Persicobacter psychrovividus: one gene and its partner. The protein of the gene in region 2 interacts with the protein of the main gene of each other region in a pairwise test. Links are inferred from orthologs where the notes say so. Each region holds a gene or a part of one and is shown on either strand. Other genes may lie near its edges.

Region 1 (5,511 bases), 750 kb from region 2 along the record:
TACCTGAAAGCACAGGAAAAAGATGTTGTGATGGTTGCTGCTGGATGGCAAGGGAACTTCAACCTTGAAGACAGCCTTTTTGCAGGCGCTGTCGCAGCGGGACTTGAGGGGGAATTTGAACTTGAAGATGATGCCGCCCTGGCCACAAAAGTGATGTATCAGGCCGTAAAAAATGACCTTGCAGGATTTTTGGCGCAATCTGCACATGCCAAACGCCTTGCCAAGATGGATATTCAAAAAGACATCGACTTTGCCCTGACACTCAACACTTATAAAGTGGTGCCAATGGTTATTAATGGCGAGATCGTCCTCGCTTAGCCAACAGCAAACCCTCCCTAAATTTTCATTCATCCTTTACTGCCCAAATTCATGATTGTTTGTATTGCCGAAAAACCCTCCGTAGGACGAGAAATTGCCGAGGTCCTTGGTGCCAAAGAAAGACACGATGGCTACTACCAAGGCAATGGCTATCAGATTACATGGACATTTGGGCACTTCTGCACCCTGAAAGAACCGCACGATTACGCGCCCCATCTCAAAAGCTGGGGGCTCAGCACCTTACCGATCCTCCCCAAGAGCTTCGGCATAAAAGTGATGGGCGATGCAGGTGTAAAAAAGCAGTTCAAGACCATTGAAAAACTCATTCAGGGCGCGACGGAAGTGGTAAACTGTGGTGATGCAGGACAGGAAGGGGAACTGATTCAGCGCTGGGTATTGCTCAAGGCAAAATGTAAGGTGCCCGTCAAACGATTATGGATTTCCTCCCTGACCAAAGAGGCTATTGTCGATGGTTTCAAAAACCTTAAAGACGGCAAGGACTTCGATCGCCTTTATGCTGCTGGAAGCGCTCGCGCTATCGGCGACTGGCTACTCGGCATTAATGCCACAAGACTTTACACCCTCAAATACAGCGGGGGCAAAGGCGTGCTTTCCATCGGAAGGGTGCAAACCCCTACCCTTGCCCTGATTGTTGAGCGGTACCTGGAAATTGAAAACTTCAAACCGTCGCCGTACTGGGAGCTTAAAACCCGATATCGTGAGGTGAATTTTTCGGCGGCCAAAGGGCGATTTCTGCAAAAAGAAAAAGCACAGGTGGCCATGGAAGCCATTAAGCAGGAGGCTTTCACCATCAAGAATTACAGCAAGAAAGAAGGCAAGGAAACGCCTCCACGCCTTTTTGACCTGACCGCATTGCAGGTGGAATGCAACAAGAAATTTGGCTTCTCGGCGGATCAGACCCTGAAACTTATTCAGCAACTTTACGAGCGAAAACTGGTCACCTACCCACGTGTAGATACCACCTACCTGCCCAATGACATGTACCCAAAAATTGCGGGTATCCTCGGCTCCATGAAGGCTTATGAGGCACTCACTGCCCCACTGCGAGGAAAGCCGATCCGTAAATCGAAAAAGGTTTTTGATGACAAAAAAGTGACCGATCACCATGCCATTATTCCAACCCACGTGACGGCATCGGGCATGAATCAGCAAGAAACGATGGTATATCAGACCATCGCCTTACGATTTATTGCGGCCTTTTACCCTGATTGTATCGTATCGAAAACGGCTGTTTTAGGCGAGGCAGCCAAGGTGGAATTCAAGGCCAACGGTAAGCAGATCATTAAGATGGGCTGGCGCGATGTATATGCTCTGAGTAACCAGAAGGTGGAGGAAGAGCAGAAAAAAGGGGAAGAAGAAAACCAGATGATGCCCGCTTTTGAAGTCGGGGAAAGTGGCCCACACCAGCCTACACTTCAGGAGAAGGAAACCAAACCACCCAAGCAGTATTCCGAAGCCACCTTGCTCCGTGCCATGGAAACCGCGGGTAAGCTGATTAAAGAAGAGGAGGTTAGCGAGGAGGAAGATATTGAGGCTGAAGATCTGAGAAATGCCCTGAAGGAAAATGGTATTGGCAGACCCTCCACAAGGGCGGCAATTATCGAAACCCTTTTCCGCAGAAAATACATTCAGAAACAAAAGAAAAACCTGATTCCCACACAAACGGGCATTCAGCTGATTCAAACGATCAAAAACGACCTGCTGAAATCCGTCGAGCTCACGGGGCAGTGGGAGTACAAACTTCGGCAGATTGAAAAAGGCACTTTTAACCCTGCTGATTTTCGCGAGGAAATGCAACAAATGCTGATTCAGCTGGTGCATGAAGTAAAAAATGATTACAGCGGACACATCAGTATTCAGGATGCCAAAAGCCAGAAAACGAAGCCTGCGGCCACCACAAAATCCGCCGAAAAAACCATCGAAGGCATGACCTGCCCGAAATGTACCAAAGGCAAACTATTGAAAGGAAAAACAGCCTATGGCTGCGAAAATGTTCGTCATCAACAATGCAACCTTATTTTGCCATTTGAATTTATGGGCAAAAAAATTACCGATGCCCAATGGTACAGGCTGCTCGAAAAAAATGACAGTGGCATGATCAAAGGTTTTCAGAAAGATGGTCAAAAAGTCAGTGGAAAGCTGTCCTTCACGCCCGACTTCAAATTGCAATTGCAGGAAAAAGCTGAAGACACCCTCAAATGCCCGATCTGTAACGCCAATACGATCAAAGGAAAAACGGCTTACGGCTGCGAACAATATAAAACCTGCGGATTTAAAATCCCTTTTGAAAACTATGGCAAAAAACTGACTTCCGCCCAATTTAAAGCGATCGTCAGCAAAGGAAAAACCAACCTGATCAAGGGGTTCAAGACAGGAAACGGAACCCTATTCAATGCATACCTCAGCTTTGATGAAAAAGGGCAAATTAAATTTTTACCAGAAAAGACCGCAGGAAAGCCCAAGTAATATCTTTTGAATTAATGAGTTGATTATAAACACTTTTGATCTTACCTTAGGTCAAACTTACCTACATCAATTCATGCAAAAATGTTTACTCGTGATCCTCTCCCTGATGATCTATATGGAAACTACTGCCCAAAAAAAGGCCGTTTCCGACAGTACCACCTATAAAAAGCACAGCATGCTGGCTTTACCCGTGGTGTACTATTCCCCTGAAACAAAGTTCGCTTTCGGGGCACTTGCCTACAACCTGTTCAAGCCTCACCCGCTGGATTCCCTTGCGCAAACTTCTTACGTCCGCACGGCCTTCATCTACACCTTGAACAATCAGTATTTGCTGGAGGTGGACAATCAGATTTTCTTTCGCGACGATCGCCGACGAATGAAGAATTACTTCCTGCTGAGAAGTTATCCCGACTCTTTTTATGGGATTGGGCAGGATATTGTTCCGGAGGAGGACAGGGATTTGATCAAGTTCTTTGACCTGACCTTTCGGTCTTCTTACCTCTTTCAATTGTTCGATAATATGTACCTCGGGGCGAGGTATCAGTATTATGATGCCATGGATATTGAGAAGCCTGAGGAAAACCTGCTCGACACCAACGATCACCTTGGCAAGGATGGTTACCGAACTTCGGGCCTGGGTATTGCCTTTCAGTGGGACACCCGAAACAACATTCTCAATGCTTCTTCGGGGTATTTTATTGAACTGGAATCCGAGCATAATTTTAAAGCCATCGGCAGTACTTATCGCTATGACTGGATGCGCCTGGACATGAGATATTACAAAAGGGTCAATAAATCGGGGGTGGTAGCGACACAGTTTCGTGGAGATTTCACCTCGGGGGATGTGCCCTTTGAGAGTCTGGCGAAGTTAGGGGACTCCCGTATTATGCGAGGGTATTTCAAAGGAAAGTACCGTGATAAAGTAGTAATGGCCACCCAAGTAGAATACCGCCAGCATGTATGGAGGCGCTTTGGACTCGTGGGCTTTGTGGGCGCAGGAAATATTGCCCCTGCACTTGATCAATTTTCCACCGATCAGCTCAAATACAATTACGGCGGCGGAGTTCGCTTTATGGTCAAGAAAAAAGAGGAGCTTAATATCAGGATTGATTATGGTATTGGCAACGATGACAACTCGGGCTTCTATGTGGAAATATCAGAAGCATTTTAAAAAAAAAGGGAGCCCCTACTACATGGCTCCCCTCAATAAAACGATTATCGATCATATCACATCTTTTCGTTTCGCAATTTTGCCTGGTGATGACCACCAACCAACATCTCCCCTTCTCCTACCAAAGACAGTGGTGATCAGCGGCATACCCTGTAAAGGTAGAATTTAAAATGACTTTTTGCTGCGGCAGTGTTCACTTCCGTAAACAATCCGATAAAAAGCGAAAAGATATTCCATGATTGGGTGCCCCACCACCTGCTACAGAAGCGCCATGGCAAGACAGGCACCCCAATTCACACCACATTTTCACACCTCATTTTTCAGGGTACCGTCAAACAGGAAAAGCAGTGCGCCTCATCGGGTGTTCATTTATAGCTTCATTAAACTATGGGCCATAAAAAAGGTGGTCATGCCGAAGCACCACCACCATATATATCACCTGTAAATTGCGCATCAAATATCTTCCGTTGCTTCCGTCACGCCATGCGGTGCAGCCTCTCCGTTTTCATCAATATTAACAAACACCATTTTATCGATCGTAATAATCGGTTGGTGATCTTCCTTGCGTCGGGCCACCGCGCGTAAAGTTACCGAAGTTGTTCCAAAAGCAATCACCTGGCAACCAATCTCAACGATATCGCCCTGTTGGGCTGAAGCGGTGAAATTAATTTCAGACATGTATTTGGTTACCAGGCGGGCTGATCCCAGCTGACAACGCGCATAAATATAAGCTTCGACGTCAATCCAAGCCAACAACTGCCCACCAAAAAGGGTCAGGTGTGAATTCAAATCACTTGGCTGTACGAGTTTTCTACTTCTAAACTTCATAGAGATTTCTATTGATTGTTGATATTTAGATTGAATTATTCTGTCTTGGTGGAGCAAGCCCCCATGACTGCGTGGGTATTTTATAGTCTACAAATCAATGTAACGAAAAGACCTTTTCCATATTTTGAACACATCACCCCAGCAGGAACGCCGCCCCCTATTGCGATAGCATCAACAGCTTGTTGCGCACGTTAAATATGAGGTGATTCAGCGCTGAAAAACGTTGTAGCAGGAATTTACTTCAACGGTCATTTCACAAGATACATTAATCTGCGGACAAAATAATAAGCGTCATTTTCGAGGCACTACCGCCGCATTCGGGGTAACGATATATGGTATTTGATGGAAAGTAAGCGGATCACAATCACGGTGCTCATGGTCACGAAACTATTCACCACCAAGCCAACACCCATCATATTTAAAAACACATACGTCCCGCCACCAAGCAGGCAGGCGGTGGCATAAACCTCTTTTTGCAGGATCAGCGGAATATCATTGCAAAGGACATCACGCGTGGCGCCCCCAACTACTGAAGTAACCATCCCCATGATCACCGCATAAGGTGCACTGATCCCCAATGAAAGGCTTTTCTCTACACCGATCAGGGTAAAAACACCGATACCGATAGTATCAAACAAAAAAAGGGTCTGTTTCAGTCGCCGTACATGTTTCGCAAAAGCAAAGACGATCCCCACAGCCAAAATCAC
Region 2 (7,812 bases):
TAAAGTGTGCAAAAGCGGCGCGTTTGGCATGTACGTTCGCAATCATAGCCGCCAAGTTTGCTGTTACCGTTGTCCCGATGTTCTCCCCAAGGATGATCGCCGCAGCGGCTTCAAAAGGGATCAGGCCTTTGTTACAGAGCACCAATGTAATGGCCATGGCCGCACTGGAGGATTGCACAATGATGGTCAGCAGGGTACCTAAACCAATGAAAATGATGGTCGAAATAATGCCTCCGGGCCCTATTCCTGTCAATCCTTTTACAAAGGATAAAATCTCTGGGTTTGCTTTTAGGTCAGGAACGGCACCTTTCAGCGCATCCAATCCCATGAACAATAAGGCAAAACCGATCAGGAATTCTCCCAGGCTCTTGGCTTTATTGTTACTCATAAACAACATTGGGAATCCTAAAGCAATAATGACCAACGCATAGGCGGAGATACTTACTTTTGAGAACCCAAAGACGGTCAGTAGAACGCCGGTCATGGTTGTACCAATATTGGCCCCCATAATCACACTTACTGCCTGTACCAGGGATAATAGTCCTGCATTTACAAAACTCACTACCATCACAGTGGTTGCGGAGGATGACTGTACCAAACTGGTGGTAACAAAACCTGTCATCATTCCCATGAATCTATTTTGGGTCATTTTACCCAAAACCTCTCTCATCTTGTTTCCTGCAACTTTCTGAATTCCTTCAGACATTACTTTCATCCCGTAGATGAAGAAACCAAGAGCTCCAATCAGCTCCAGAAAATCAATTATTCCGTATTCCATTTCTATAGAGAATTAGGCATTCGTGCCAACTATTTTTCGAGTTCAAAAATGATACATTAAAACGGGTTCGCAGTTAATTTTCATGTTAATTATTTGTTACCAAAAGCTAAAATCACTCCATTCAGAATAAAAAACGCTAAAATTGAATGAATTACGCATTTTGTCGATCAATTAATTAGAGTGATTCTAAAAGAAGCTTAGTTTATTTTGATAATCAGATTACCTGAATATCTCGCCCTGGGGCCAAATCAGCAAAAACCCTGCGCGATTAACATATCCATTACAGTTAATTCATGCAGGGTTCTCAATGGAATTAAAAAGCTATAAAAGGGGCAATATTCCTTCAATATACGATCGGTCGTTGGACAATCTCGGTACCTTATGTTGGCCTCCGAGTTTTCCTCTTTGGCGCATCCACTCATAAAAAGTGTGCTTTGGCGCAAAATGTACTTTAGGCATTTCAAGGGCGATGTCCTTATACCGTTTGGCGTCATAGTCCGAATTGATTTTCCGGAGGGAGGCATCAAGTGTTTCTACAAACTTGGCATGATCCGCAGGCGCTTTATCGAACTCGACAATCCATTCGTGCCCACCTTTCACACCCACCTCAAGAAATCGTGGGGCGGCCGTATAATTACTCATGATTGCACCTGTCGCCTGACAGGCTTCTGTCATGGCCTGATCTGCATTTTCGACAATCACTTCTTCCCCAAAAGCATTAATAAAATGCTTGGTTCTTCCGGAGATTCGGATGCGGTAGGGGATCAGTGAAGTAAAACGGACGGTATCCCCGATCAGGTAGCGCCACAGCCCGGCGTTGGTGGTAATGACAATCGCATAATTTTTTCCTATTTCCACCTCTTCAAGTCCGAGCGTGGTCGGGTGTTCTTTATCCCATTCATCCATCGGGATAAACTCATAGAACACGCCATAATCGAGCATCAGCAACATGTCCTTACTGTCTTTCTGATCCTGAATTCCGAAAAAACCCTCGGACGCGTTGTAAGTTTCCATGTAGCGCATATTCTCCCGGGGGATCAGTGCATCGAAAGAGCTTTGGTAGGGCTCAAAGGCGACAGCACCATGTACGAAAGCCTCCAAATTGGGCCACACTTCTTTGATGTGTGATTTGCCCGTAATTTCAAGAATGCGTTGCAAAAGGACGAGGGTCCAGGTGGGCACCCCTAAAAAGTGGGTAACATTCTCATGGATCGTCGTTTGTGCCATTTGTTCGATTTTGGCTTCCCATTCGTCCATCAGGGCGATATCCAGGCTTGGGGTGCGATACATCTGCGCATAGAATGGCAGGTTGGCCATAATCACAGCCGACACATCACCGTAGTGGGAGTTTTCATTGATATCGAATTCATTCACCTGCAGACTACCGCCTATCCCCAGTCCTTTTCCAGAAAATATCTTGGTGTCGGGGTAGTTATTGGTGTAAAAAGAGTAAAGGTCTTTTCCTCCTTTCATGTGGCAGTCGTCAACAGCCTCTTTGGAAACAGGAATGAACTTACTGCGGGCATTGGTGGTTCCCGAAGACTTGGAAAACCACTTGATTTCGGTAGGCCACAGCACGCCTTGTTCCCCTTTCATCATTCGCTGGATATAAGGGTACAGGTCTTCATAACGGGCAATAGGTACCCGTTCCCTGAAGGCTTTTTGAGTGGTAAGATCTTTGAAATGGTATTTGCGGCCAAATTCGGCCTCGGCCCCCATTTCAATCAAACGCTGAAAAATGTCATGTTGCACCTCATGAGGGTGCTTCATAAAAAGTTCGATCTGGTGAATGCGCTGTTGCATTACCCAGGTAATTATGGTGTTGATGAATGTCATATAGCAGTTTTGATAAACAAACAGCTACAGCTTATATCTTTCTTTTCAGCTCAAAATACTCCCCTAAATAAACCCTGCGCACCTCTGGATCATTTGCCAAATCTTCTGCTGTACCTGCTCTAAAGAGCTTTCCTTCCACCATCAGGTAAGCCCGGTCGGTAATGGCCAGGGTCTCGTTTACGTTGTGGTCGGAAATCAATATACCGATATTCTTGTTTTTTAGCTTCGCCACAATGCCCTGAATTTCTTCCACGGCAATGGGGTCTACCCCAGCAAAAGGCTCATCCAGCAACACAAAGTTGGGATCAACAGCCAAAGCACGGGCAATCTCTGTTCTGCGTCGTTCTCCTCCTGAAAGCACCATCCCGAGGTTCTTCCGAACGTGGGTAAGGCTGAACTCTTCAAGGAGTTCTTCCATTTTGGCTTTTTGTTCTGGTTTAGACAGCTTGGTCATTTCCAGCACCGCGAGCAGGTTTTCCTCCACCGTCAGGGACCGGAATACGGAAGCCTCCTGCGCAAGGTAGCCAATTCCTTTTTGAGCCCTACGATACATGGGCAAGGCAGTAATGTCCTCATCATCCAAAAAGATTCGGCCGGCGTTAGGCTTAATCAAGCCAACGGTCATATAAAAAGAAGTGGTTTTCCCTGCTCCGTTTGGGCCCAAAAGTCCCACAATCTCTCCCTGGTTTACCTCTACGGAAACCTGATTCACTACCGTACGCTTTTTATATTTCTTTACCAGCTTTTCAGAACGCAATTTCATATACTAATCTTTCTACGATTCAAACAGTACTCGGTCATCGACCAACTCATAATTAAACAAATTAAAAGAGATTATTCTTCAAATTTGATATCTTTCACATAAAGCTGAAGATTTTTTCTTCCCATATAAGTATTTTCCTCTACGGAATAAGCCATACGGAAGCGCATGCCACTGCTCACAAGGTCATAATACTGCCCAAAACCAAAGCCAATGGCTTCGATGGGCTCTTCATTACCATCCTGTGTTACTTTAAACTTTAAATGCTCCCCTTTCAGCAGGCGAGGGCGATCGACCACCTTGAGGTTTTCACTCACAAAGATGGGCGTCATGTTTTCCGGGCCAAAAGGCGCCATTTGCTTTAAAATATTGTACAATTTATAATTGACCTCATTCAGCGCAATTCTTCTGTCGACATTCAGTTGTGGGGTCAGCTGATCCTCTGTAATTCGCTCAGCGACAATTCTGTTGAACTTCTCCCGGAAAGCGTCCACTTTATCAATGTCCATCGTCAGGCCGGCGGCATATCTGTGCCCACCAAATTGGTCGAGCAATTCTGCACACTCACTGATCGCCTCGTAAACATCAAAACCATTCACGGACCTGGCAGAGCCTGTGGCTTTGCGGTTGGATTCGGTCATGATGATGGTCGGGCGGTAAAATTTATCAATACAACGTGAGGCAACAATGCCAATCACGCCTTTGTGCCAGTCACTTTTAAAGAGCACGGTCGATTTCGCATTGTCATCCCCCTGCGATTCTATCATTTCGATGGCTTCCGCAGTAATATTACTGTCGAAATTCCGTCGGATTTCATTCTTGGATTCAATCTGTTTTGCAAGTTGCTCGGCCTCCACCTCATCTTTAGCCAATAGCAAATCCACGGCTCCCGAGGCATGTGCCATCCTTCCAGCAGCATTAATTCGCGGACCAATACCAAACACGATCGCAGAGATCGACATTTTATTCATGCCTCCCCCCAAGTTCATCAAGGCTTTAAGTCCATGTGAGGGTTTCTTGTTCAGGAGTTTCAGTCCAAAATGCGCCAGCACACGATTTTCATCAGATACTGGGACAATATCTGCGGCAATACTCACCGCAACAAGATCCAGGAAGGCAAATAATTTGCGCTCAGGAATATCGAATCGCTGACAATACCCTTGCATAAACTTGAAGCCAACCCCACAGCCTGAAAGTTCAGTGAATGGGTAAGGGCAATCCTGTTGTTTGGGGTCAAGAATAGCAATGGCAGGAGGGAGGATTTCCCCTGGGCGGTGATGATCACAGATAATAAAATCGATGCCGTAATCTTTGGCCTGCTGAATACGGTCTACTGCTTTTATCCCACAGTCAAGGGAGATAATCAGCTTGAAATTATTATCGCGGGCGTATTCCATCCCTTTGGTCGATACGCCATAACCTTCCTTGTAGCGGTCTGGCACATAAAAGGCCACATTCGGGTAAAGGGTTTTGATAAATCCATAAACCAAGGCCACGGAGGTGGTTCCATCGACATCATAATCACCATAGATCATGATTTTTTCTCTTTGCTGAAAAGCCTCCTGCAATCTATTTACGGCAATATCCATCCCTTTCATCAGGAAGGGATCGTGCAAATGCGCTAAGGAAGGACGAAAAAACGCTTTGGCTTCTTCGTAATTACGAATCGAGCGCTGGGCAAGCAAAGAGGCTACGGTTTCAGAAACCCCCACTTCCGCCATCAATCGATCTACATCCTCCTGCGGAGCTGCCGATTTATAAATCCACTTTTTGACCATACATCTAAGAAAAAAAATCGTGATAAGCCATCCAGTAAGCTGAATGGCTTAAATATTTGTACGGGAAACAGCCGTCTCCCTATTGAAAATAATGTGGGAAGTTAAAAAGCCTGATAGCCCTTTTCTTCCAGATCAGCAGCGGCCGACAATACTTTGTCTTTCATTTCTTGCTTGAAGGTGTCAAGGTTTTGAGCGATTTGCTCCTCATAAGCCCCAACGATCTGCGCAGCAAGAATTCCTGCATTTTTTGCGCCATTCAGTGCCACTGTCGCTACTGGCACGCCTCCAGGCATTTGCAGAATCGACAATACAGAATCCCAGCCATCAATGGAATTCGATGATTTTACAGGCACTCCAATCACTGGAAGGCTCGTCATCGAAGCCACCATCCCTGGCAGGTGAGCGGCACCACCAGCACCAGCAATAATCGCTTTAATACCCCGTGCACGTGCCTCCTGAGCGTAAGTCACCATGCGTTCAGGTGTGCGGTGTGCGGAAACAATCGTTACCTCAAAAGTAACCCCTAACTCTTCTAAAACCTCTGCGGCTTGTTTCATCACGGGCAGGTCAGAATTACTGCCCATGATAATACCTACTTGCACCTTACTCATGCTTTTATTTTTAAAGTATTTTTGATGTATGTTGCTTTCTCTTTCAGTCTTTCCAGGTCGGCATCGACGATCGTAACGTGCCCCATTTTACGAAAAGGCTTGGTGTAGCTTTTGCCATAAAGGTGAACATGTGCACCATCAACGGCCATAACCTCGTCGGTACCTTCATACTTGGCCATTCCTTCGAAGCCTTCTTCCCCTAAGAGGTTCACCATTGCGGAAGGCTGAAGCGCCTCGGTAGACCCCAAGGGAGTGTTCAGAATAGCGCGGAGATGTTGTTCGTACTGTGAAGTCTGATTGGCCTCAATGGTTTGGTGGCCACTGTTGTGCGGACGTGGCGCTACCTCATTAACCAGCACATCGCCCGATTTGGTTGCAAACATCTCAACAGCCAACAGACCGACCATGTCCAGTTTAGTGATCACGTCCCGGGCAATATCATCCGCTTTTTTAGCTACGGCCTCAGAAATATTTGCTGGCGCAAAAAGGTATTCTACCAAATTGGCTTCAGGATGATAGATCAGCTCCACTGCAGGGAATGTTCTTACCTGTCCGTCCTCATTTCGAGCGACAATCACCGAGATTTCGGTTTCAAAATCAATCAGTTTTTCCAAAACACCTGGCTTGTCAAAAGCTTTGGAGAGATCCTCCACCTGGCGTAACATCTGTACCCCACGGCCATCATAGCCTTCTTTTCCCAGTTTATGAACCGCAGGCAGGAAGTCAGCATGACGCATCACTTCGTTACGGTCTTGGGTAAGAATAAATGGCGAGGTTGGAATGTTATTATCCTGATAGAATTGTTTCTGAACCCGCTTGTCCTGAATCAGTTCAATGACCCGTGGCTGAGGGAAAACTTTTTTCCCTTCAAGCTCTAACTGACGCAAAGCTTCGGTATTAACGTTCTCAATCTCAACGGTAATCACATCACACTGCTTCCCGAATTCATATACATCCGTATAATCTTTCAGTGAACCATTGGTGAAATTACTGCTGATACGGGCACAGGGAGCCTGTGGGTCTGGATCCAAAATGGCGATATCCAAATTAAAATCTAAGGATGATTGAATCAACATCCGTCCCAACTGTCCACCGCCAAGAATGCCCAATTTAACGCCTTGAAATAATGAAAATGCCATGTTGTTTTGCTGTTAGCCTATCTTAAAGTTATTGACATACAAAACTAAGCCTTTTTCGATAGTTATGAAGGTAAAAGTCAAAAGAAAGCAAGGAAAAAAAACATCTAAAACTTAAAAAATTCCTCTAATGTCCGCTGCATCACTATCGGATTCAGTGGTTTGGTCAGGTAGCCGTTCATCTGTGCGAGCTTGGCATTTTCTTCCCATCGGTCAAATCGTGTTGCGCTCAGTGCGATAATGGGGATCTCATAATAATGCTTGTCCTGATGCCGGATCGTTTGCGTAAGGTCTTCCCCATGAGCATCAGGAAGGTGCAAGTCCATCAATATCAAATCAAACTGTTCTTGCTTTACCCACTCAAGGGTGGCTTTTCCCGTTGCGGCAATCTCTGGATTGATCCCAAATTTCTTCAGGTACTTTTTCGTAATCACCTGATTTACCACATCATCTTCTACCAGCAAAACTTTACTTGCACTGAAATCCTTACGTGTGCGCTGCACAAATTTGGAAGTGAGTTGCTCATTGCGATCGAAAGGCATGGAGATCAAAAACCGCGTGCCTTTGCCTTCTTTGCTTTCCACGCGAATATTGCCTCCCATACTTTCCACCAACAGTTTACTGATACTCAGGCCAAGTCCTGTACCTCCAAACTTGCGGGTGGTCGATTTTTCGGCCTGCGTAAATGGCTCAAAGATCCGTTCGAGGCGGTCTTCAGGAATTCCGATTCCCGTATCTTCAATCACAAAGCGCAGCCAAGCCCTGTTGGTCGCTTTGGGCAATCGCTCCAGGCGGATGGTTACGGCTCCTTTTTCAGTGAACTTAATGGCATTGGTAATCAGGTTGATCAATACTTGTTTCAGGCGGTGGGCATCGCCAAGCAACTGTTCGGGGATCTCATCTCCTACCAAAA

Evidence for each region.
Region 1: the proteins of recJ (region 2) and AABK40_RS10020 interact in binary tests that used the Escherichia coli proteins (3 or more experiments, as listed by UniProt). The link is inferred for Persicobacter psychrovividus from one-to-one orthologs.

The regions. Positions count from the first base shown.
Region 1 is NZ_AP025292.1:2,348,185-2,353,695, forward strand. The notes cover bases 1-3,087. They hold AABK40_RS10020 (DNA topoisomerase 3), read left to right. Parts: upstream 1-369; coding sequence 370-2,805; downstream 2,806-3,087. Other genes in these bases: AABK40_RS10015 (2-phosphosulfolactate phosphatase), read left to right, coding at 1-318; AABK40_RS10025 (BamA/TamA family outer membrane protein), read left to right, coding at 2,879-3,087. In the rest of the region: more of AABK40_RS10025, read left to right, coding at 3,088-3,976; AABK40_RS10030 (acyl-CoA thioesterase), read right to left, coding at 4,430-4,804; AABK40_RS10035 (trimeric intracellular cation channel family protein), read right to left, coding at 5,110-5,511.
Region 2 is NZ_AP025292.1:3,098,792-3,106,603, forward strand. The notes cover bases 2,801-5,765. They hold recJ (single-stranded-DNA-specific exonuclease RecJ), read right to left. Parts: upstream 5,153-5,765; coding sequence 3,449-5,152; downstream 2,801-3,448. Other genes in these bases: lptB (LPS export ABC transporter ATP-binding protein), read right to left, coding at 2,801-3,377; purE (5-(carboxyamino)imidazole ribonucleotide mutase), read right to left, coding at 5,254-5,763; AABK40_RS13390 (5-(carboxyamino)imidazole ribonucleotide synthase), read right to left, coding at 5,760-5,765. Also shown: AABK40_RS13365 (Na/Pi cotransporter family protein), read right to left, coding at 1-778; AABK40_RS13370 (GH3 auxin-responsive promoter family protein), read right to left, coding at 1,100-2,614; more of lptB, read right to left, coding at 2,646-2,800; more of AABK40_RS13390, read right to left, coding at 5,766-6,902; AABK40_RS13395 (ATP-binding response regulator), read right to left, coding at 7,007-7,812. UniProt on the Escherichia coli protein: Single-stranded-DNA-specific exonuclease.